DNA from 4 places in the Cupriavidus sp. GW822-FHT03E04 genome. Region 2 is predicted to be linked to each of the others. Evidence: predicted binding sites of a transcription regulator. Region 2 holds the regulator's gene; each other region holds the start of a gene.
What was found. The regulator HrcA, encoded in region 2, represses chaperone genes, less so after heat shock. The targets are predictions, from matches to a motif close to TTAGCACTCNNNNNNNNNGAGTGCTAA.

Region 1: the regulator HrcA is predicted to act here: its motif matches at 2,051-2,077, upstream of groES (co-chaperone GroES).
Region 3: the regulator HrcA is predicted to act here: its motif matches at 2,144-2,170, upstream of groES (co-chaperone GroES).
Region 4: the regulator HrcA is predicted to act here: its motif matches at 2,302-2,328, upstream of rpoH (RNA polymerase sigma factor RpoH).

The regions. Positions count from the first base shown of each region.
Region 1 is NZ_JBXANI010000037.1:31,873-36,915, reverse strand. Features, by position in the region: gene AC1RQC_RS36085 (DNA-processing protein DprA) at 151-1,119, opposite strand; gene groES (co-chaperone GroES) at 2,170-2,460, shown strand; gene groL (chaperonin GroEL) at 2,501-4,144, shown strand; gene AC1RQC_RS36070 (metallophosphoesterase) at 4,283-5,043, opposite strand, start outside.
Region 2 is NZ_JBXANI010000020.1:107,225-112,267, reverse strand. Features, by position in the region: gene recN (DNA repair protein RecN) at 1-318, opposite strand, end outside; gene AC1RQC_RS27285 (NAD kinase) at 391-1,308, opposite strand; gene hrcA (heat-inducible transcriptional repressor HrcA) at 1,423-2,460, shown strand; gene hemH (ferrochelatase) at 2,573-3,688, shown strand; gene AC1RQC_RS27270 (RNA-binding S4 domain-containing protein) at 3,722-4,117, shown strand; gene AC1RQC_RS27265 (hypothetical protein) at 4,159-4,314, opposite strand; gene grpE (nucleotide exchange factor GrpE) at 4,589-5,043, shown strand, end outside.
Region 3 is NZ_JBXANI010000017.1:109,505-114,547, forward strand. Features, by position in the region: gene AC1RQC_RS24575 (ABC transporter permease) at 1-617, opposite strand, end outside; gene AC1RQC_RS24580 (ABC transporter ATP-binding protein) at 614-1,282, opposite strand; gene AC1RQC_RS24585 (undecaprenyl-diphosphatase) at 1,279-1,893, opposite strand; gene groES (co-chaperone GroES) at 2,250-2,540, shown strand; gene groL (chaperonin GroEL) at 2,614-4,251, shown strand; gene msuE (FMN reductase) at 4,732-5,043, shown strand, end outside.
Region 4 is NZ_JBXANI010000016.1:130,694-135,736, forward strand. Features, by position in the region: gene AC1RQC_RS23750 (heme o synthase) at 1-414, shown strand, start outside; gene AC1RQC_RS23755 (SCO family protein) at 563-1,189, shown strand; gene rpoH (RNA polymerase sigma factor RpoH) at 1,289-2,185, opposite strand; gene AC1RQC_RS23765 (pirin family protein) at 2,583-3,458, shown strand; gene ybiB (DNA-binding protein YbiB) at 3,483-4,502, opposite strand; gene AC1RQC_RS23775 (ABC transporter ATP-binding protein) at 4,629-5,043, opposite strand, start outside.

The DNA of each region.
Region 1 (5,043 bases), on a different contig from region 2:
TTGGCCGATAAAGTCTCTCCCAAAGGCGACCGGCTTTTGGGAACAGGCATGTGTCTTCCTGTCGTCGCGGCAGTATCCAATGGTGCCGCAAGCCAGCGAAGCTGTGCGGGTGCTATTGTCCGATGGTGCGCAATTGCGCGCCGTGGCCTGTTAAGGTTGGTCCGAGAACGAGACATCCTCGTTTGGCCGATTAACCTCACTTTTCGAGATTTCGATTCGCTTCAACTCAAGGCTGCGCAGAGCATCGTCATAGTCGGCCCGGGAGCGCAACGGGGTAGCTCCACGCTTGTTGATGAGAATCATTGGCCCTTTTGACACGAGGCCCAGGGACTCTGCTTTTTCGGGCAATACGGCAAATAGATGTCGGCCGCTGCGCAAGCAGAACTCCGCCTGTGTCATTGTGCCGCTTCGCTCCTCGCCTTCTACGATGATTGATCCTGCGGAAAGTCCAATTTGAATCCTATTTCGTAGGACAAATTGTTCGGGCCTCGCAGCGACGTCGATTGGATACTCTGATACCCAGGCTCCTGCTGCCTCCAGGATCTCCGCACCAAGCCCGGCGTTGGACTTTGGGCTTGCCGACTTTAGCCCGTGAGCGAGCACCGCAATTGTCGGGCCATTGCCAAGCAGCGCGCCGCGATGCGCCGCAGCGTCGATGCCTAGAGCAAGTCCGCTGACGATAGTCCATTTCCGCGTTGAGAAGTAGGTCGCAATTCTCTCGGCGATTATCGCCCCAGCATTCGACGCCTTCCGAGTGCCAACCACCGAGACGCCTGGGGCGGTACGGAGGAGACTCTTGTTTCCCTTGATATAGAGAACCGGCGGCGGATCTTCGATGACTTTTAGGTATGAGGGGTATTCGTCAGAACCGATGAAAATCGCGCTGATGTCCTTGAGCTGAGTCTCGGAAATGATTGCCCAAGCAGTCCTGAATTCGTCGAGGGAGACCGAAGGCAGGCTTGGCCAGCGTTCCTTGTACCAGTCGAGAATCTCGCTCGGCGAGTCCAGTTTTTCATAGGGCAGGGTCAGAGCAACACGCGACGTCGCAGCGGCAGAAAGCCGCGCAGCCCGTAAGAGGCTGAGGGAAAAGGCGCATGCGAGAGCGTGATTTACTGTCATACCGTCCGCCCCATCGCTAGAGGCATGATTCTGGCAGCTCCACTCTGGTCGAGAAGCATGCTGCAGGCGTGTAGGGAGTTCCCTGTGGTCGTAACGTCGTCCAAGAGAAGAATCGTTTTCTGCGCGAGCCTTCTCAGAGGATTGTGGACTGTGATTGATCTAAGGTGTACGTCAACGCTGCGGTCGCCGCCCCGAGCAAGTTTCTGGATTGGAGTCGTTCGCTCCAGCACCTTCATCGAGTCAACGAAGTTCCTGTTGCGGCGGCATAGGTATTCCCCAATCCTGAGCAGCCCAGGGCACCACGACCCCCTTGTTGAGGATGGTACCAAAACGACGTGAACCTGTAGATCCTGCGGCGGTACAGAATGAGCAGTAAGCATCGCTTCCGCACGCTGCGCAAACAGCGCGACCGCACGAGTGTGTCCCTGAGCCGTTGCATTCTTCAAGTCGAGAATTTGTCCGCACTCCCTCGTGAATTTCGGGTTGACGACCCTGTCTCCGTCGTCATCTTGGATCCAATACGAGTGGTAGTCGATCAGATGGGCTATCGATTGGATCTGACCCATAGGCTACGTGCCTCCTCCGCTGCTTCGGGGGGTGTCTGGTTGAAAGTTCGAGAGTTTGAGGAAAGCTTCGCATCCGCCTCCGACGAGGCTTTGTAACATTGTGAAACAAATGCGTAACTTTTGACACTCTTCCAACCGGGGGTAGATCGAGCAATAGGGGTATGTAGGGGTGTCTTCTCATTTCGCGCTCCGTGATCAGCGAACTCATTCCCCGATCCCACTTACAGCTGGCCAGTTCAACGTTAAGTGAACAAAGTTCAAGGTTCAGTGAACCTCGACAGCCAGGCCCTATAACGATTTTCACGACTCCAGGGTAAACACGTATCAAGTCGTTGACTTGAAAACGCTACCCCCCGTCCCTATAATTAGCACTCGTTGGGCATGAGTGCTAACAGACCTCTCCCAGCGTACTAATTCTGCTGGCCGTCAGTGCTGGCGGTCATTTTTGTGAACCTGAAATCACTTTTTGTACCAAGGAGTCCGTATGAATCTGCGTCCTTTGCACGACCGCGTGATCGTGAAGCGTCTGGACAATGAAACCAAGACCGCTTCCGGCATCGTGATTCCCGACAACGCTGCCGAAAAGCCTGATCAAGGTGAAGTGCTCGCCGTGGGCCCCGGCAAGAAGGACGACAAGGGCGCTTCGATCGTCCTCGACGTCAAGGTGGGTGACCGCGTGCTGTTCGGCAAGTATGCCGGCCAGGCCGTGAAGGTGGATGGCCAGGAACTGCTGGTCATGCGCGAAGAAGACATCATGGCTGTGGTGAACAAGTAATCCACGCACCCCATTCGTACAGATTTAGGAGATTCAGAACATGGCAGCTAAAGACGTAGTATTCGGCGACGCCGCCCGTGCCAAGATGGTCGAAGGCGTGAACATCCTCGCCAACGCAGTCAAGGTTACCCTGGGCCCGAAGGGTCGTAACGTGGTGCTGGAGCGCAGCTTCGGCGGCCCGACCGTGACCAAGGACGGCGTGTCCGTGGCCAAGGAAATCGAGCTGAAGGACAAGCTGCAGAACATGGGCGCGCAAATGGTCAAGGAAGTGGCTTCCAAGACCAGCGACAACGCCGGTGACGGTACCACCACCGCAACCGTGCTGGCCCAGTCGATCGTGCGCGAAGGCATGAAGTACGTTGCCGCCGGCATGAACCCGATGGACCTGAAGCGCGGCATCGACAAGGCTGTGGTGAACGCGGTTGAAGAGCTGAAGAAGCTGACCAAGACCACCACCACCAGCAAGGAAATCGCGCAAGTTGGCTCGATCTCGGCCAACAGCGACGAAGTGATCGGCAAGCTGATCGCTGAAGCGATGGACAAGGTTGGCAAGGAAGGCGTGATCACCGTGGAAGACGGCAAGTCGCTGGCCGACGAACTGGAAGTCGTGGAAGGCATGCAGTTCGACCGCGGCTACCTGTCGCCGTACTTCATCAACAACCCGGAAAAGCAAGTTGTCGCCCTGGACAACCCGTTCGTCCTGCTGTTCGACAAGAAGATCTCGAACATCCGTGACCTGCTGCCGGTGCTGGAACAAGTGGCAAAGTCGGGCCGCCCGCTGCTGATCATCGCTGAAGACGTCGAAGGCGAAGCCCTGGCGACCCTGGTGGTGAACAACATCCGTGGCATCCTGAAGACCGCTGCTGTCAAGGCTCCGGGCTTCGGCGACCGCCGCAAGGCCATGCTGGAAGACATCGCCATCCTGACCGGCGGTGCAGTGATCGCTGAAGAAATCGGCCTGACGCTGGAAAAGGCAACCCTGCAAGAACTGGGTCAAGCCAAGCGCATCGAAATCGGCAAGGAAAACACCATCATCATCGACGGCCACGGCGACGCAGCCTCGATCGAAGCACGCGTGAAGCAAATCCGTGCCCAGATCGAAGAAGCGACCTCGGACTACGACCGTGAAAAGCTGCAAGAACGCGTGGCCAAGCTGGCTGGCGGCGTTGCAGTGATCAAGGTTGGTGCAGCCACCGAAGTCGAAATGAAGGAAAAGAAGGCACGTGTGGAAGATGCACTGCACGCAACCCGTGCAGCCGTGGAAGAAGGCATTGTCCCCGGCGGCGGTGTGGCCCTGCTGCGCGCTCGCGCTGCCATCGCTAACCTGACCGGCGACAACGCTGACCAGAACGCTGGCATCAAGATCGTGCTGCGCGCCATGGAAGAGCCGCTGCGCCAGATCGTGCTGAACGCTGGCGAAGAAGCTTCGGTCGTCGTGGCCAAGGTTATCGCAGGCAACGGCAACTACGGCTACAACGCCGCCACCGGCGAGTACGGTGACCTGGTGGAAATGGGCGTGCTGGACCCGACCAAGGTGACCCGCACCGCGCTGCAGAACGCTGCTTCGGTCGCATCGCTGATGCTGACCACCGACTGCGCTGTTGCCGAACTGCCGAAGGATGACTCGGCTCCGGCAATGCCGGGCGGCATGGGCGGCATGGGCGGCATGGACGGCATGATGTAAATCTGCCGGCCTGCCAAACGGCAGCCTGCTGTACCCGCATCACCCGTAGTAGCAAAAACCCCCGCTGGCGCGAGCCGGCGGGGGTTTTTGTTTATGGGGCGACAGCACCGGCCGAAGGGGCGCCGTCGCGGGAAAGGCTTACAGCTCCACCGTGTAGCACCAGTCGAAGGCCGGGTTCTCCAGTTCGCCGGTCTTGCGGCGGATATAGCCGCGCGGGTTGCACACCACGCGCGCATCTTCCAGGCGGTAATCGAAGCCGGTATGCGTATGGCCGTGCACCCACAGGTCGGCCTGCGCGACCAGATCCGGCCTGCGCGAGATAAAGCCGGCGGAGACCAGATCGTGGGAGAAGCGCGGGTCGAGGCTGCCGAGATCCGGCGCATGGTGGGTCACCACCACCGTCTTGCCGGCAAAGGGCGTGGCGAGCTGCGCCGCCAGCCAGGCGCTGGCCGCTTCGTGCCGCGCCAGCGCGTCGGCCGTGGTGAAGCGGCGCCGCTGGCCCTCGCCATCCGCCACCTCGATCAGGCGGTGGTCGACCATCACGCCGGCGCAGGCCAGCATCGACTCCTCGCGCCGGTTGGCGCCAAACAGCGCGTAATCGGTCCACCAGGTGGTGCCGATCACGCGCACCGGCTCGCCTGCCAGGTTGTCGAAACAAGCCACCGCGTCATTGAGCACGCGCACATGCGGCGCCGCCCCGGCGGCCTCCGCCATCGCCGCGTCCACTTGCTCGAAGGCGCTCTCATAGTACTCGTGATTGCCCGGCACATAGACCACCGGCCCCGAAAAGGTGCGCGCGGCCCAGTCGACGCCGGCACGGCCATTGGCGATATCGCCGGCCAGCACCACCAGGTCGGCGGGGCAGTCGGGTATCGCCGCCGGTATGTCGTGTTCGAGGT
Region 2 (5,043 bases):
GATAAAGGCCTTGCCGCGCCCGCTGGCGTCGACCGTGCGGCGCAGCAGCACCGTGCCTTCGTCGCCGGTGAGATCGTGTTCGGCCAGCCAGGCGTCGAGCCCGGCCGGGGTGGAAAAGGTGGCGCTGATGCTGGCCCGGGCGGCGCCTTCGCGGACCACGCCGGCGTCGGCGCGCTCACCCAGCACCAGGGCCAGCGCATCGATCAGGATCGACTTGCCGGCGCCGGTCTCGCCGGTGAAGACGGTGAAGCCCGGGGAGAAGTCGAGGTCGAGGGTATCGACAATGACGAAATCGCGGATGGACAGGCTGCGCAGCATCGTGGTCGACGGGTCGGGGCTGGGTGATGTCAGGGGACGGATCTGGGCCGGATCGGTGCGGGCCGGGGCGGATCAGAGTCGGTTGTCTTCGCTCGGGTACTCATGCCAGTGCAGCTTCTTGCGCAGCGTGGCGTAATAGTTGTAGCCGATCGGGTGCAGCAGGTTGACGGTCTTGGCCGAGCGCCGCACCACGATGCGGTCGCCGGGCAAGAGCGAGGTTAGCGACTGCATGTCGAAGTTCACGCTGGCGTCACGCGCCGTGGCGACCTCGATCGACACTTCGGCGTCGTGCGGCAGCACGATCGGGCGGTTGGACAGCGCATGCGGGGCAATCGGCACCAGCACCAGGCCCGACAGGGTCGGGTGCAGGATCGGGCCACCCGCCGACAGCGCATAGGCGGTCGAGCCGGTCGGCGTGGAGACGATCAGGCCATCGGAGCGCTGGTTGTACATGAAGTGGCCGTCCACCGACACCGCCAGCTCGACCATGCCTGAAATGCCGGAACGGTTGACCACGACGTCGTTGAAGGCCAGCGCGGAGAAGATCACGCCATCGTCGCGCACCACCTGGGACTCCAGCAGCATGCGGGTCTCGGACTCGTAGCGGCCCGCCAGCATGTCGGGCAGCACCGAGTGCACGTCCTGCAAGGGGATGTCGGTCATGAAGCCAAGGCGCCCGTGGTTCACGCCGATCAGCGGCACCGGGTAGCCGGCCAGCTGGCGCGCCAGGCCCAGCAGGGTGCCGTCGCCGCCGAGCACCACCGCCACATCGGCATGCTTGCCGATCTCGTCGGGCGCCAGTGCCGGATAGTCGGTCAGCCCGGTGGCCAGGGCAGTGTCTCGCTCGAACACCACATCCTGGCCGTTCCTGAGGATACAGGCGGCCAGCTCTTCCAGCGGGCCCTCGATGCCGGCTGTGGCGTACCTGCCGATCAGGGCGACGGTGCGAAATGGGGCGCGCGCGGCGCCGGGCTTGGGGAGCGAAGACATGCCGGGATTAGACCATACCGCCGTGACCATTGTCAGCAGGAGGGCGCTTGGCGCCGGGCCGGATCGCCGATGAGCCGCCCGAATGGTGAAAACTTGCGTAAAATCAGGAACATCATGGATGAACGTGCGAAAACGCTTCTCAAAACCCTCATCGAGCGCTACATCGCCGAGGGGCAGCCCGTGGGCTCACGGACCTTGTCGAAGTACTCGGGGCTCGACCTGTCTCCGGCCACCATCCGCAATGTGATGTCCGACCTGGAGGAAATGGGGTTCATTGCCAGCCCGCATACCTCGGCCGGGCGTATCCCCACGCCGCGCGGCTACCGGCTGTTCGTGGATACCATGCTGACCGCCCAGCCGCTGGATGGCGCGCTCAACCTGGCCGAGCTGACCGGCAAGATCCGGGGCCAGCTGCACGGCCAGCAGCTCGGGCCGCAGCGGATGATCACGTCGGCGGCGCACACCTTGTCCAACCTGTCGCAGTTCGCCGGTGTGGTGATGACCCCCAGGCGCGCCCAGGCGTTCCGCCAGGTCGAGTTCATGCGGCTTTCGGACAAGCGCATCCTGCTGATCATCGTCACCCCCGAGGGCGACGTGCAGAACCGCATCATCCAGACCGAGCTGCCATACACCCCGTCCCAGCTGGTCGAAGCCGCCAATTTCATCAACTCGCACTTTGCCGGCATGAGCTTCGACAATGTGCGCGACCACCTGCGCGGCGAGCTGCAGGCGCTGCGCATGGATATGTCGCAACTGATGCAGGCCGCGGTGGAGGCGGGCAGCAATGCCATGGCCGAGGGGGAGGACGACCACGTCTTCATCTCGGGCGAGCGCAAGCTGCTGGAGGTGGAAGACCTGTCCTCCAGCATGGAAAAGCTGCGCCGCCTGTTCGACGTGTTCGAGCACAAGACCGGCCTGCTCAAGCTGCTCGATGTCTCCAGCCACGCCCAGGGCGTGCAGATCTTCATCGGCGGCGAGAGCAAGCTGGTGCCGCTCGAAGACATGGCGGTCATTACCGCGCCCTACGAAGTCGACGGCCAGATCGTCGGCACGCTCGGGGTGATCGGGCCGACCCGCATGGCCTACGAGCGGGTGATCCCGATTGTCGACATCACCGCGCGCTTGTTGTCCAGCGCGCTCAGCCAGAACTAGTGTTGGCCCGGCCCGGTCTCACAAACTGCCTGTTCCCCTCATCCTGTAAGCTCGGCGAGACCTGGCGGCCGCGCGCCCTGTGCCCGCGCCGCCCCGCCACACCGGAAATTACATGACGCTCACCCCTGAACCGGCCTACCAGCATGGCCAGGCGCCGCGCACGGCCATCCTGCTGATCAACCTTGGCACCCCGGATGCGCCAACGCCGAAGGCGGTCGGCAGCTACCTCAAGCAGTTCCTGTCCGACCCGCGCGTCGTGGAGATCCCACGCGCGGCGTGGCTGCCGCTGCTGTACGGCATCATCGTGCCACTGCGCTCGCGCGCCTCGGCGATGAAGTATGAGTCGATCTGGCTGCGGGAGGCGCATATGACGGGTTCCCCGCTGCTAGTGCACACCGAGCGCCAGGCTCACGCCTTGCAACTGCTGCTGAACCAGCAAGGCCATGAGGTGACGGTGGCGTGCGCCATGCGGTACGGCAATCCCTCGATCGGCTCGGTGCTGGAAGCGCTGCGCCGCCAGGGGACCGAGCGCATCCTGCTGCTGCCGTTGTACCCGCAGTACTCCGGCACCACCACGGCGACGGGCTTCGACGAGGTGTTCCGGGTACTCAAGCAGTGGCGCAACCAGCCGGAGCTGCGGCTGGTCAAGCATTTCCACGACCATCCGGCCTATATTGCCGCCTTGCACCAGCAGGTGGGGGCATACTGGGCGCAGCATGGCACGCCGGATTTTGCGCGGGGCGACAAGCTGATCCTGTCGTTTCACGGCGTACCGCGCCGCACGCTGGAGCTCGGCGATCCCTACCATTGCGAGTGCCTCAAGACCGGGCGCCTGCTGGGCGAGGCGCTGGGCCTGCAGCCTGGGCAGTACCAGGTTACCTTTCAGTCGCGCTTTGGCAAGGCGGAATGGCTGCAGCCCTATACCGCGCCCACCCTGCAGGAGCTCGGCAAGGTCGGCACCGGCCGGGTAGACGTGTTTTGCCCGGGCTTTCCGGCCGATTGCCTGGAGACGCTGGAAGAGATCGCCGTGGAAGGGCGCTCCGAGTTCCACGTGGCAGGCGGCAAGGTGTTCCACTACATTCCCTGCCTCAACGATTCGGAAAGCTGGATTGCCGGGCTGGCGGAGATCGGCTTGCAGCACTTGCAGGGCTGGCCGCTGCGGCTGCCGCATCCGCATGAGCTGGAGGCCCGCCGCACGCACGCGCAGACGCGCGGCGCCGCAGCATGAGCGCGGCGCTGCCCAACGGAAGGGGGTGATGAGATGAGTGTATCTTTCGAGGCCGATGCCCGCCTGCGCATCGACAAATGGCTGTGGTGCGCGCGCTTCTTCAAGACTCGCTCGCTGGCTGCCGAGGCGGTGGACCGTGGCAAGGTGCAGGTCAACGGCCAGGCGTGCAAGAATTCGCGCGAGGTCAAGCCGGGCGACACCGTCGTCCTGGAGGCGCACCAGCAACGCTGGGAAGTCGTGGTGAAAGGGATTGCGTGCTTACGCGGCCCGGCCGCGGTAGCCCAGACGCTTTATGCGGAAACCGAGGCCAGCGAGGCGCGCCGGCGGCAGGACGCCGAGAACCGGCGGCTTAACGTGGAGCCTGCATCGAAGCTGCAGGGGCGCCCGACCAAGCGCGATCGCCGCCAGATCGACGGCGTCAGGGGGTGAGGCGCACGGCGATTCAAGCTGTACGGACTCACCCGGCTGGGTCAGCGAACGTAGGGAATGATGTAGTGTTTGAATACCGCCTTGCCACTGCCGTATTCGGTGTCTCGCGGCGTGAAGGCGCCGGAGAGGCAGATGAAGACTGTCATCACCGATAATGCGGCGAGAAGGAAGACCGTCAGAACAGGCAGCTTATGCATGGCTAACCTTTCGAGAGTGGCCCCACTTGAGTTGCATCTTCGACCCCGTTATTTTTGTCATTTTTATACGGTTTCATCTTAGGGGGTGCGCTGCAGCAAAGCAATATGACCCCTATTTCCGTAGACCCCTCTTTGTAACCTTGTATTTCACTGCACTGTCGCGGTGCGCACTTGAAAATCCGGGGGCCTGCCACCAACTGCAGGCTACATTTGCCGATTGACCACCCGGCGGCCTGCGCTAGACAGGCCGCGCCTTTGTTTGATACGGATCGACATGGAAGAACAGAAGCAGACGCCATCCACCACGCCGCCGCTCACGCCAGCCAGCGAGGAGCTGAACACCGCCCCGGCCGGCCAGGCCGATAACGCCGCCACCGTGGACGTGGCGGCCCAGTTGGCCGCGCTTGAAGCCAAGGCCAAGGAGAACTACGACATGTTCCTGCGGGCTACCGCGGAAGGCGAGAACATTCGCCGCCGCGCCCAGGAGGATGTCGCCAAGGCCCATAAATTCGCCATCGAGACCTTTGCCGACTACCTGCTGCCCGTGATGGACAGCCTGCAGGCGGCACTGGCCGACGGGTCGGGCGATATCGCCAAGCTGCGCGAAGGGGTCGAACTGACCGCCCGCCAGCTCGTCAGCGCCTTTGAGAAGGGCAAGATCGTCGAGCTGAACCCGGTTGGCGAGAAGTTCGACCCGCACCGCCACCAGGCCATTTCGATGGTGCCGGC
Region 3 (5,043 bases), on a different contig from region 2:
ATGCCTGGCATGGTGATGATGCCGGCCGCCGCCATGGTGTTCATGGTGGGCAGCATGCCGCTGCGCACCGCCTGGCGCACGATCACGCGCAGCGCCGCCTGGCGGTCGTCGCCAAGCGCCAGGCGTGCATCGATGGCGGCGCGCTGGTGCCAGACCGCGGTAAAGGCGCCATTGAGCGCCAGGCTCGCGGCGTTCATCACATTGCCCAGGATGATGCCGGCCAGCGGGATCGCGTGGCGGGCGTCGTACCAGGGCGTCGGGCGCAAGGCCGTGGTCAGCGCCAGCACGGTCACCAGCAGCGTCGGCAGGCTCACGGCGGCGGCGCCGATCAGCGCGTGCCAGGGCCCCGCCAGGCGGCGCTCCTGCCGGCTGCCCACCTCGCGGGCGGCTGCCGCGATCATGGCCGCTACCGTCAACGCGGTCACCAGCGGCGACGACAAGCCAAACACCGTGCGCAGCACCAGCCCGACCAGCAGCAGTTGCACCACCATGCGGCCGGCGGCCCAGAGCAGGTTGCGGTGCACGTCCAGCGACATCACCAGCGAGGCGCCCGCGCCGGCTAGCACCAGCAGGCTGGCCAGCGCCAGGTCATAGGCTGTGAGCGGGATCGGGCTCATGCCGGCACCGCTTCCAGCCCGGCGGCGCCGAGGCGATAGTGCCGGTCCTGCAGGCGTGCCGCCTGCGCGGGATTGTGCGAGACGATCAGCAGCCCCAGCCCCTGTGCCTTGCAGTCGTGCAGCAGCGCTTCGACGGCCAGCGTGGTCTCGGCGTCCAGCGCGGAGGTTGGCTCATCCAGTAGCAGGAAGCGCGGACGGCGCACCAGCGCGCGGATCAGCGCGAGGCGCTGGCGCTCGCCGGTGGACAGGCGGCTCACGGGCGCCTGCAGGATGTCCGCGGGCAAGCGCAGCCGCGCCAGCAGCGCCTGGGCAGCCGGCACGTCCGTCATATGTTCAAGCACGTCGTCGCCCCACCAGCCGGACTCGGCCGCCACGTACATGACCTGGCGCCGCCAGGCCGGACCGCTCATGCTCTCGCGCGGGGTATGGCCTAGCCGGACCTGCCCGCGATTGGGATCGAGATCGGCAATCATGCGCAATAGCAGGCTCTTGCCCGCGCCGGACGCGCCGGACAGGATCACGCAACTGCCGGGCGCGACGGTGAGGCTGAACGGCCCGCGGCCGGCGCCTTCGAGGCCGCTGATGTCCAGGCTGGCGTCGGCACCGCGCGTTGACGGCAGGGCGCCAACGGTGGCAAGGGGCGGCATCGTGTCAGCCGTTGTCATGGGTTGAGCCATCCGCGTGCGATGGGGTAGGCCAGCAGGTGCCGGTAAAGCTGCTCCGCGCGCACCGTGACAGCAGCAAGCAGCGGGCGCGTGAAGGCAGACGTAGCCACGGCCGCGCAGCATGCCGCTATCGCAAATGCGCCGACGATGTCCAGTGGAAAGTGTACGCCGAGGAAGACGCGGGCCCAGCCCGTTAGTGCCGCGGCTACCAGCAAGCCGGTACCGCTCAGGCGCTGGGCCCTGCCGGGCGCGCGCAGCAGGACGAAGGCCAGCGTGGCCAGCAGCGTGACGTGGTCGCTCGGGAAGGAGGGGTCGGCGGCATGCGCCAGGTAGGTATGCCCGACGCCCGCCATGAAGGGCCGCGGCATCGGCAGCAGCAGGCCGAACAGGGTCGAGCAGAGCCCGCCCAGCGCCACGGCCGCCAGGGCGCTCATCACCATCTGGCGCTCGCCCGGCCGCGCGCGCAGCCAGCCCGCGGCCAGCACCAGCGGCGCGGCTGCGATCAGTCCCTCGGCAAGGAAAGCGGCCACCCAGAGGCCGGCGCCAGACAGCCCAGCGGGGGCGTTCAGGCGCTGGAACAGCGTGAGGTTCAGGGCAAGGAGCGTCGGCATCGGGAACGTTGGATTCTGGCGATGCGACAAGGATAGGGCACAACGGCTTAAGAAACGCTTAAGGCTGCCTGGCTGGCCGTGCCCGGCCCCGCTCCATGCCGACGTCGTGGACCCGGGTAAATCATGCGGGTCGCGCAAGGCAGCGTGGGTGTGAACCCGATGTGCTCGCCACGTCAGGCGCGCTGTCAGGCGCGCATTCTAAGCAAATGCGAAACGATCAGTTGGCCGCGCATGGCGGTGCTTTCTATACTCAGCACTCACCGGCATCGAGTGCTGATTGCCAGCCCGCAGTGCCACCGTCGGCACTGGCATCCGCCGCCAACGAACTTCTCTCCTTCTTTCCTTCTGGAGCCAGCATGAGCCTTCGCCCACTGCACGACCGCGTTCTCGTCAAACGGTCCGACAACGAAACCCGCACGCAATCCGGCATCGTCATTCCCGACAGCGCCGCCGAAAAGCCGGACCAGGGCGAGGTGATCGCCGTCGGCCCGGGCCGGCGCAACGAAGCCGGCGAACGCATTGCACTGGACCTGCGCGCGGGCGACCGGGTGCTGTTCGGCAAGTATGCAGGCCAGGCGGTGAAGGTCGACGGCGACGAACTCCTGGTGCTGCGCGAGGAAGACATCCTGGCGGTGGTCGAGCGCTGAATCGCCGCGTGTCCGCCAGCATCGATCCAGTGTTTCCCGAACGAACCCGACAATCAAGACAGGACAGACAGCAATGGCAGCAAAAGATGTAGTGTTCAGCGACGTGGCCCGCGCCAAGGTGGTCGAAGGCGTCAATATTCTCGCCAATGCGGTCAAGGTGACGCTGGGCCCCAAGGGCCGCAACGTGGTGCTGGAGCGCAGCTTCGGCAGCCCTACCGTGACCAAGGACGGCGTCTCCGTGGCCAAGGAGATCGAGCTCAAGGACAAGCTGCAGAACATCGGCGCGCAGCTGGTCAAGGAGGTCGCTTCCCGCACCAGCGATAACGCCGGCGACGGCACCACCACCGCTACCGTACTGGCGCAGGCCATCGTGCGGGAGGGCGTCAAGTACGTCGCGGCCGGGCTCAATCCGCAGGACCTGAAGCGCGGCATCGACAAGGCGGTGACGGCGGCCATTGAAGAGCTGCGCCGCATCAGCAAGCCCACCACCACCAGCCGCGAGATCGCGCAGGTCGGCACCATCTCCGCCAACGGCGAAAGCGCCATCGGCGAGCGTATCGCCCAGGCCATCGACCGGGTCGGCAAGGAAGGCGTGATCACGGTGGAAGACGGCAAGTCGCTGGAAGACGAGCTCGAAGTGGTGGAGGGCATGCAGTTCGACCGTGGCTACCTGTCGCCGTATTTCATCAACAACCCCGACAAGCAGGTGGCGGTGCTCGAGCAACCCTACCTGCTGCTGGTGGACAAGAAGATCTCCAGCATCCGCGACCTGCTGCCCGTGCTGGAGCAGGTGGCCAAGGCCGGACGTCCGCTGCTGATCGTGGCCGAGGACGTGGAGGGCGAGGCACTCGCCACGCTGGTGGTCAACAATATCCGCGGCATCCTGAAGGCCGCCGCGGTCAAGGCCCCCGGCTTTGGCGACCGCCGCAAGGCACTGCTGGAAGACATCGCGATCCTGACCAGCGGCCAGGTGGTGTCGGAAGAGGTCGGGCTGTCTCTGGAAAAGATCGCGCTGGAGCAACTGGGCCAGGCGGGGCGCGTGGAAATCGGCAAGGAGAACACCATCATCATCGATGGCGCCGGCGACGCCGCGCAGATCCAGGCGCGGGTCAAGCGTATCCGCACCCAGATCGACGAGGCCAGCTCCGACTATGACCGCGAGAAGCTGCAGGAGCGCGTGGCCAAACTGGCCGGCGGGGTGGCAGTGCTCAAGGTCGGCGGCGCCACGGAAGTCGAGGTCAAGGAGAAGAAAGCCCGCGTGGAAGACGCGCTGCACGCCACGCGTGCCGCGGTGGAAGAGGGCATCGTGGCCGGCGGCGGCGTAGCGCTGATTCGTGCGCGCCAGGCCATCAAGGATCTGACGGGCATCAACCCGGACCAGCAGGCAGGCATCAAGATCGTGCTGCGGGCACTGGAGGAGCCGTTGCGCCAGATTGTTGCCAACGCCGGCGAAGAGGCCAGCGTGGTGGTAGCGCGCGTGGCCGAAGGGACGGGCAATTTTGGCTACAACGCGGCGACGGGAGAATATGGTGACCTGGTGGAAGGTGGTGTGGTTGACCCGACCAAGGTCACACGCACCGCTTTGCAGAATGCCGCTTCGGTGGCAGGCCTGATCCTTACCACGGATGCTGCGATCGTCGAACTGCCGAAGGATGAGGGACAGCTCGGCGCGCAGGGCGCGGCTGGCGGAGGCGGTGGACTGGATTTCTGAGGCCGTTGGATGAAGACGCGTCCGGCAAGGCATGAACGAAGGGGGTCCCGCAAGCGGGGCCCCCTTCGCTTCATGCATCGCCGCTGCGCATTCGGGCTGGAGCAGCACCAATCTTCGGCACCCTCTGCAGGGTCCTGGCGGGGATGCAAAGCTCGCATGCCTATATGCGTTTCGCGTGTCTATATATAGACGAAATTCATCCTTCGACGGCCAATTCCGTTGCGCTATCGTGAGGGGCTTGTAAGCGCTTGCCTAAGACGGCTGCGGTGGCAACGCCCCCCATCTCCACGCGGTTGCATCAGCAACAGCAGATCAGCAGTGTGCTCTGGGAGAACGGCGCGGATCCGTGCCAGGAATGGCGCACAGGCAAAGAACATGGCAATTCACGCGGGCTTGCTTCTTGCCTGATGCATTGCCGGCAACGAAATGCGCCCCGCGCGTGAATCCACAAACCATCGATATCGACAGGAGGTTCTTCCCATGGCTACACCGCTGAAAGTGGTCGCCGTCAACGGCAGCGCGCAGCAGCCCTCGCGCACGCTCGCGCTCGTGCAGGCACTGCTCACGGAACTGGATAGCCGGCTGCTTTTGCAAAGCCATATCGTCAACCTCGGCGATATCGCGCGTCCGCTGGGCGCGGCGCTGTCGCGCGCAGAGCTGCCGGCCGAGATTGAAAACGAACTGGTCGCCATCGAGTCCGCGGACCTGCTGGTGGTGGCCGCGCCGGTGTATCGCGGTTCTTATCCCGGCCACTTCAAGCACCTTTTCGACCTGGTGGGGCAGGAAGCGCTG
Region 4 (5,043 bases), on a different contig from region 2:
GTCGCGGGCGACCTGCCGGCGGAAGCCTGGTTCCTGGTGCTGATCATCTTCACGTGGACGCCGCCGCACTTCTGGGCCCTGGCCCTGTATCGCCGCGCCGACTACGCCAAGTCCGGCCTGCCGATGCTGCCGGTGACGCACGGCGAGCGCTTCACGCTGCTGCATATCCTGCTGTACACGCTGATCATGATCGCGGCCACGCTGCTGCCTTTTGTGTACGGCATGTGCGGCTATATCTACCTGGCGGCCGCGCTGATCCTGGGGGGCGGGTTCCTGGCCTACTCGTGGAAGATGTATCGCAACTACTCGGATGCGCTGGCGCAACGCACCTTCCGCTTCTCGATCCTGTATCTCTCGCTGCTGTTCGCCGCGCTGCTGGTCGATCACTACTTCAAATTCCTGCCGCAGGCCTGAGCGGGGCGCGCAGGCTTGCGGCATCTTGTCGCGGCCTGCGCGCGTGGCGGCCACGATCGGCGATACTGCGTGTCATCTGTTAATGTGACCTTGTCGCGCCTAGCCGCCTGCCGGGCGGCGCCGGCTCGCCAACACCACCCGAACTCGCATGCCAAACCATTTCCCTTCAGGCTTTCTCCCCACCTTCGCGGCCTTCCGCCGGTTTTGCCTGCTGGCCCTGTGCGCGCTGCTGCTGGCGGCATGCGGCCAGCAGAAGGCTTCCTTCAAGAACGTCGATATCACCGGCGGCAGCGAGTTCGGCAAGGACTTCGTCCTTACCGACCACAACGGCAAGGTGCGCTCCATTGGCGACTTCAAGGGCAAGGCGGTAGTGATGTTCTTCGGCTATACGCATTGCCCTGACGTGTGCCCGACCACCATGGCCGAGCTCAAGGCGGTGATGGAACAACTGGGACCGGACGCCGACAAGGTGCAGGTGTTGTTCGTTACGGTGGATCCGGAGCGTGATACGCAGGCGCTGCTGGCGCAGTATGTGCCGGCCTTCGATCCGCGCTTCCTGGGCATGCGCCCGGCCGACGATGCCGCGCTGCAGAAGGTTGCGAAGGACTTCAAGGTGTTCTACGCCAAGGTGCCGGGCACGTCCCCGAATAACTACACCATGGATCACTCGGCGGGCAGCTATGTGTTCGACCCGAGCGGCAAGCTGCGCCTGTTTATCCGCCACGGCCAGGGGCCGGAGCCGATCGTGCACGACCTCAAGCAACTGCTGTCCTGATGCTGTCATGAGGCGGGCCGCCGGCGCGAAGCCGGCAGGCAAAATAAAACAGGGCCGGTCGCGAGACCGGCCCTGTTCTACTTTTGGTGCGCTTAAGCCTTAGGCAAAGGCCTGCAGCGCACCCTTCATCTTCTTCATCGCCGCGGTTTCGATCTGGCGGATGCGTTCGGCGGAAACGCCGAATTCGTCAGCCAGTTCGTGCAGCGTGGAGCCGCCCGAGCCGTCGTCGTTGACCTGCAGCCAGCGCGCCTCGATGATGCGGCGGCTACGGTCGTCGAGCTTGGACAGCGCTTCTTCCAGGCCTTGCACCTGCAGGCGGTCGTGGCGCTGCGCCTCGATCACGCGGGTGGGCTCGTTGTGGTTGTCGGCCAGGTAGGCGATGGGCGCGAAATCCTCTTCGCCATCGTCGATCTGCCCTTCGAGCGCCAGGTCGCCGCCCGACAGGCGGGTTTCCATCTCCATCACTTCTTCCGGCTTGACGTTCAGCTCGCGCGCAACCGCGTCGATCTGTTCCGGCGTGAAGGTATGGGCACCTTGCTTGTGGCTGCGCAGGTTGAAGAACAGCTTGCGCTGAGCCTTGGTGGTAGCCACCTTGACCATGCGCCAGTTCTTCAGCACGTATTCGTGGATCTCGGCCTTGATCCAGTGCATCGCATAAGACACCAGCCGCACGCCCTGATCCGGGTCGAAGCGCTTCACGGCCTTCATCAGGCCGATATTGCCTTCCTGAATCAGGTCTGCATGGGGCAGGCCATAGCCGAGGTACTGGCGGGCGATGGACACCACCAGGCGCAGGTGCGACAGCACCATGCGGCGCGCCGCATCGACGGAGTCGTGCTCGCGCAACTCGCGCGCGAGCCGCTGCTCTTCCTCGGGGGTAAGCAGGGGAATACGGTGGACAGCCTGGATATAGCTGTCGATATTTCCCAGCGTTCCGGGAAAGGTCAGCGCAAACGTCCCGGCGCCTTGTGGCACCGCAGGCAGACGGTTGGTCATTTGGGTTTGGTCAGCAGATAGGACTGCGTTCACTCGATGGCTCCTTTCGCATCCGGCGGGTGGGTTGCCCGCGTGTGCGGCCCTTTTCGGGGTCTCGCACTGCATTGCAACACATATTAGCACTCAAGCCGGGGGACTGCTAAGTTGGAGTGCCAATAGGGTTGATAGTTCCTGATAATCGAATGGTTCTTCTACATAGTATTTTATTCCGACATCTTGCAGGATGTGACGAGGCCACTATCTCACGCGGGTACGCGAACGATCCGACAGTGGTTAGAGGGCTGATGCCCCTGCCGGTTCTGTCGCCAGTTGAGATGCTGTGTTTCGCTAGCAGCTACACTCTTTTCATTTGTCTCAGTGGCGCTGAGCGTCAGCATCGACCAAATCGGGGAATATCATGTCTGCTATCGAGCACTTGCTAAAGCCGCACACCCGTGACCTCGGCGACTTTGCCGTGAGCCGTCTGCTGCCCGCCGCGGCAACCCAGACTGTCGGCCCATTCATCTTCTTCGACCACATGGGCCCGGTGGCCATGCCGCCAGGGGAAGGCGCCGATGTGCGCCCGCATCCCCACATCGGCCTGGCCACGGTCACCTACCTGTTCGAGGGCGAGATCCTGCACCACGACAGCCTCGGCAGCAAACAGGTCATCAGGCCGGGCGACGTGAACTGGATGACGGCTGGCAGCGGCATTGCGCACTCGGAGCGCTCGCCCCAGTCCGCCCGCGATGCCGGGCCGCGCCTGCACGGCATCCAGACCTGGGTGGCGCTGCCCAAGGAGCACGAGAACGTCGAGCCGTCCTTTCATCACCATCCGGCCGCGACGCTGCCCAAGCTGGAGCGCCCTGGCGTACGCATGACGGTGATTGCGGGCGATGCATTCGGCGCCGAGGCGCCGGTGAAGGTGTTTAGCCGCACGCTCTATGTGGCCATTGAGCTCGAGGCGGGCGCCAGCCTGGAGATTCCGGCGGAGCACGCCGAGCGCGGCATCTACCCGGTGGACGGCACCATCGCCCTGGACGGCGAAGTGTTGCCCGAGCGGCACCTGGCGGTGCTGGTGCCGGGCCAGCCGGTGACGTTGACGGCGCAGGTGGCGTCGCGCGTGATGCTGCTCGGCGGCGACCCGACCGATGGCCATCGCTTTATTTTCTGGAATTTCGTTGCCAGCACCAAGGAAGCGATCGAAGCAGCCTCCCAGCGCTGGGAAGATGACCAGTTCCCGCGCGTGCCGGGCGAGAACGATCGCATTCCGCTGCCACAGCGCAAGCGCTAAAGGCGCCTGCCTGGCGGGCGACGCTCAGACCGGGCTGGCCCAGGCCACGCGCGTGCCTTGCTGCAGGCAGTCGCGGATGGCGTCGATCTGCGTGGCGATCGGGGCAGGCACAGGCGCCTCGCCGTCCAGCACGAGGCGGATCCAGGCCGCGGTCTGGTCCACGTCACTGCCGGGCGGCAATTCCGGTACTTCAACGATAGAGCCCGACGTCGGGTCGACCAAGGTGCGTTGATGCCCGTCGTGCAGCCAGTCGATGCGGCTGTTGCGCCGGGCGTCCGCCACCACCTCGCCCTCTGTGCCTCGCGCCAGCAGCACATTGGCGGGCTCGCGCGAGAAATAATCGGTCAGGGTTTCGCGGTACTCGGGGTGGGTGTAGCTATACAGCCGCAGCGCCTCGGCCGGGCCGTGCGCGCCCACAGGCTGCAACATCTTGACCACCGTATGCGCAGAGTTGCGCAAGCCGATCTGCATGCGCTTGTCCAGCATCCGGGCCAGCGCCGGCGACAGCACGTCGATCGGCAGCACTGCCAGCGGGCCGGGCTGGGCATCCCTGCCGCGCAACTGGGATTCAGCCTGCGCCACGGAGCTGCAAGGCACGATGCCCAGCGCCTCGAACAGCGAGATGCTGGTGACGCGCCCGTTGAACTGGCGGGAGCCGTGCACCAGTACCGGAATGCCCTCGCGCGCCAGCAGCAACGCCAGCAGTGGCACCAGGTTAGGCTGTTTGCGCGCGCCGTTATAGCTGGGGATTGACACCACGACGCGGTCCGCCGGGCCGGCCAGCGGCAGGCAATGCGCGTGCGCGGCATCGAGCATCCCGGCCAGCTCGTGCGGGGCCTCGCCCTTGATGCGATAGGCCATCAGCACCGCGCCCAGCTCGATATCGGCCACGCGGCCTGCCAGCATGGCATCGAACAGCGCCTGGGCATCTTCGCGCGGCAGCGCGCGCGCGCCGTTGACGCCCCGGCCGATTTCCTTGATGTACTTCGCGGCAGCGAAAGCAGGGGCGGCGGGGGCCGCGGGGGAGGTAGGCGTGGTGGTCATGGCGGGTTGGGACTATGTGGTTTGAAGTCCATGATAGCGGAGCGGGCCGGCCGTGCCCATGACAGCCGCAATGCCGGCTCGGCTTCGCCCCTGGCGCGGCAGTGGCAGGCCCGTCATCGCCCCCGCTCAGGCGGCTTCCTTCAGGGCGGGATTGCGCTGCTTGCGGTACAGGAAGTCCAGCACTGCCGTGCGGCATGCGTGGTAATCCTTGTCCTCGGCCAACGCCATGCGCTCGCGTGGCCGCGGCAGGTCCACCTTCAGCACTTCGCCGATGGTGGCCGCGGGGCCGTTGGTCATCATGACGATGCGGTCGGCCAGCAGCACCGCTTCATCCACGTCGTGGGTCACCATCACCACCGTGCTGCGCGTCTTCGCCACGATCTTGATCAGTTCGTCCTGCAGGTGTGCGCGGGTGAGCGCGTCCAGCGCGCCGAAGGGCTCGTCCATCAGCAGCACCTTGGGCTCCATCGCCAGCGCCCGGGCGATGCCCACGCGCTGCTTCATGCCGCCCGAGATCTCCTGCGGATACTTGGCTTCGGCA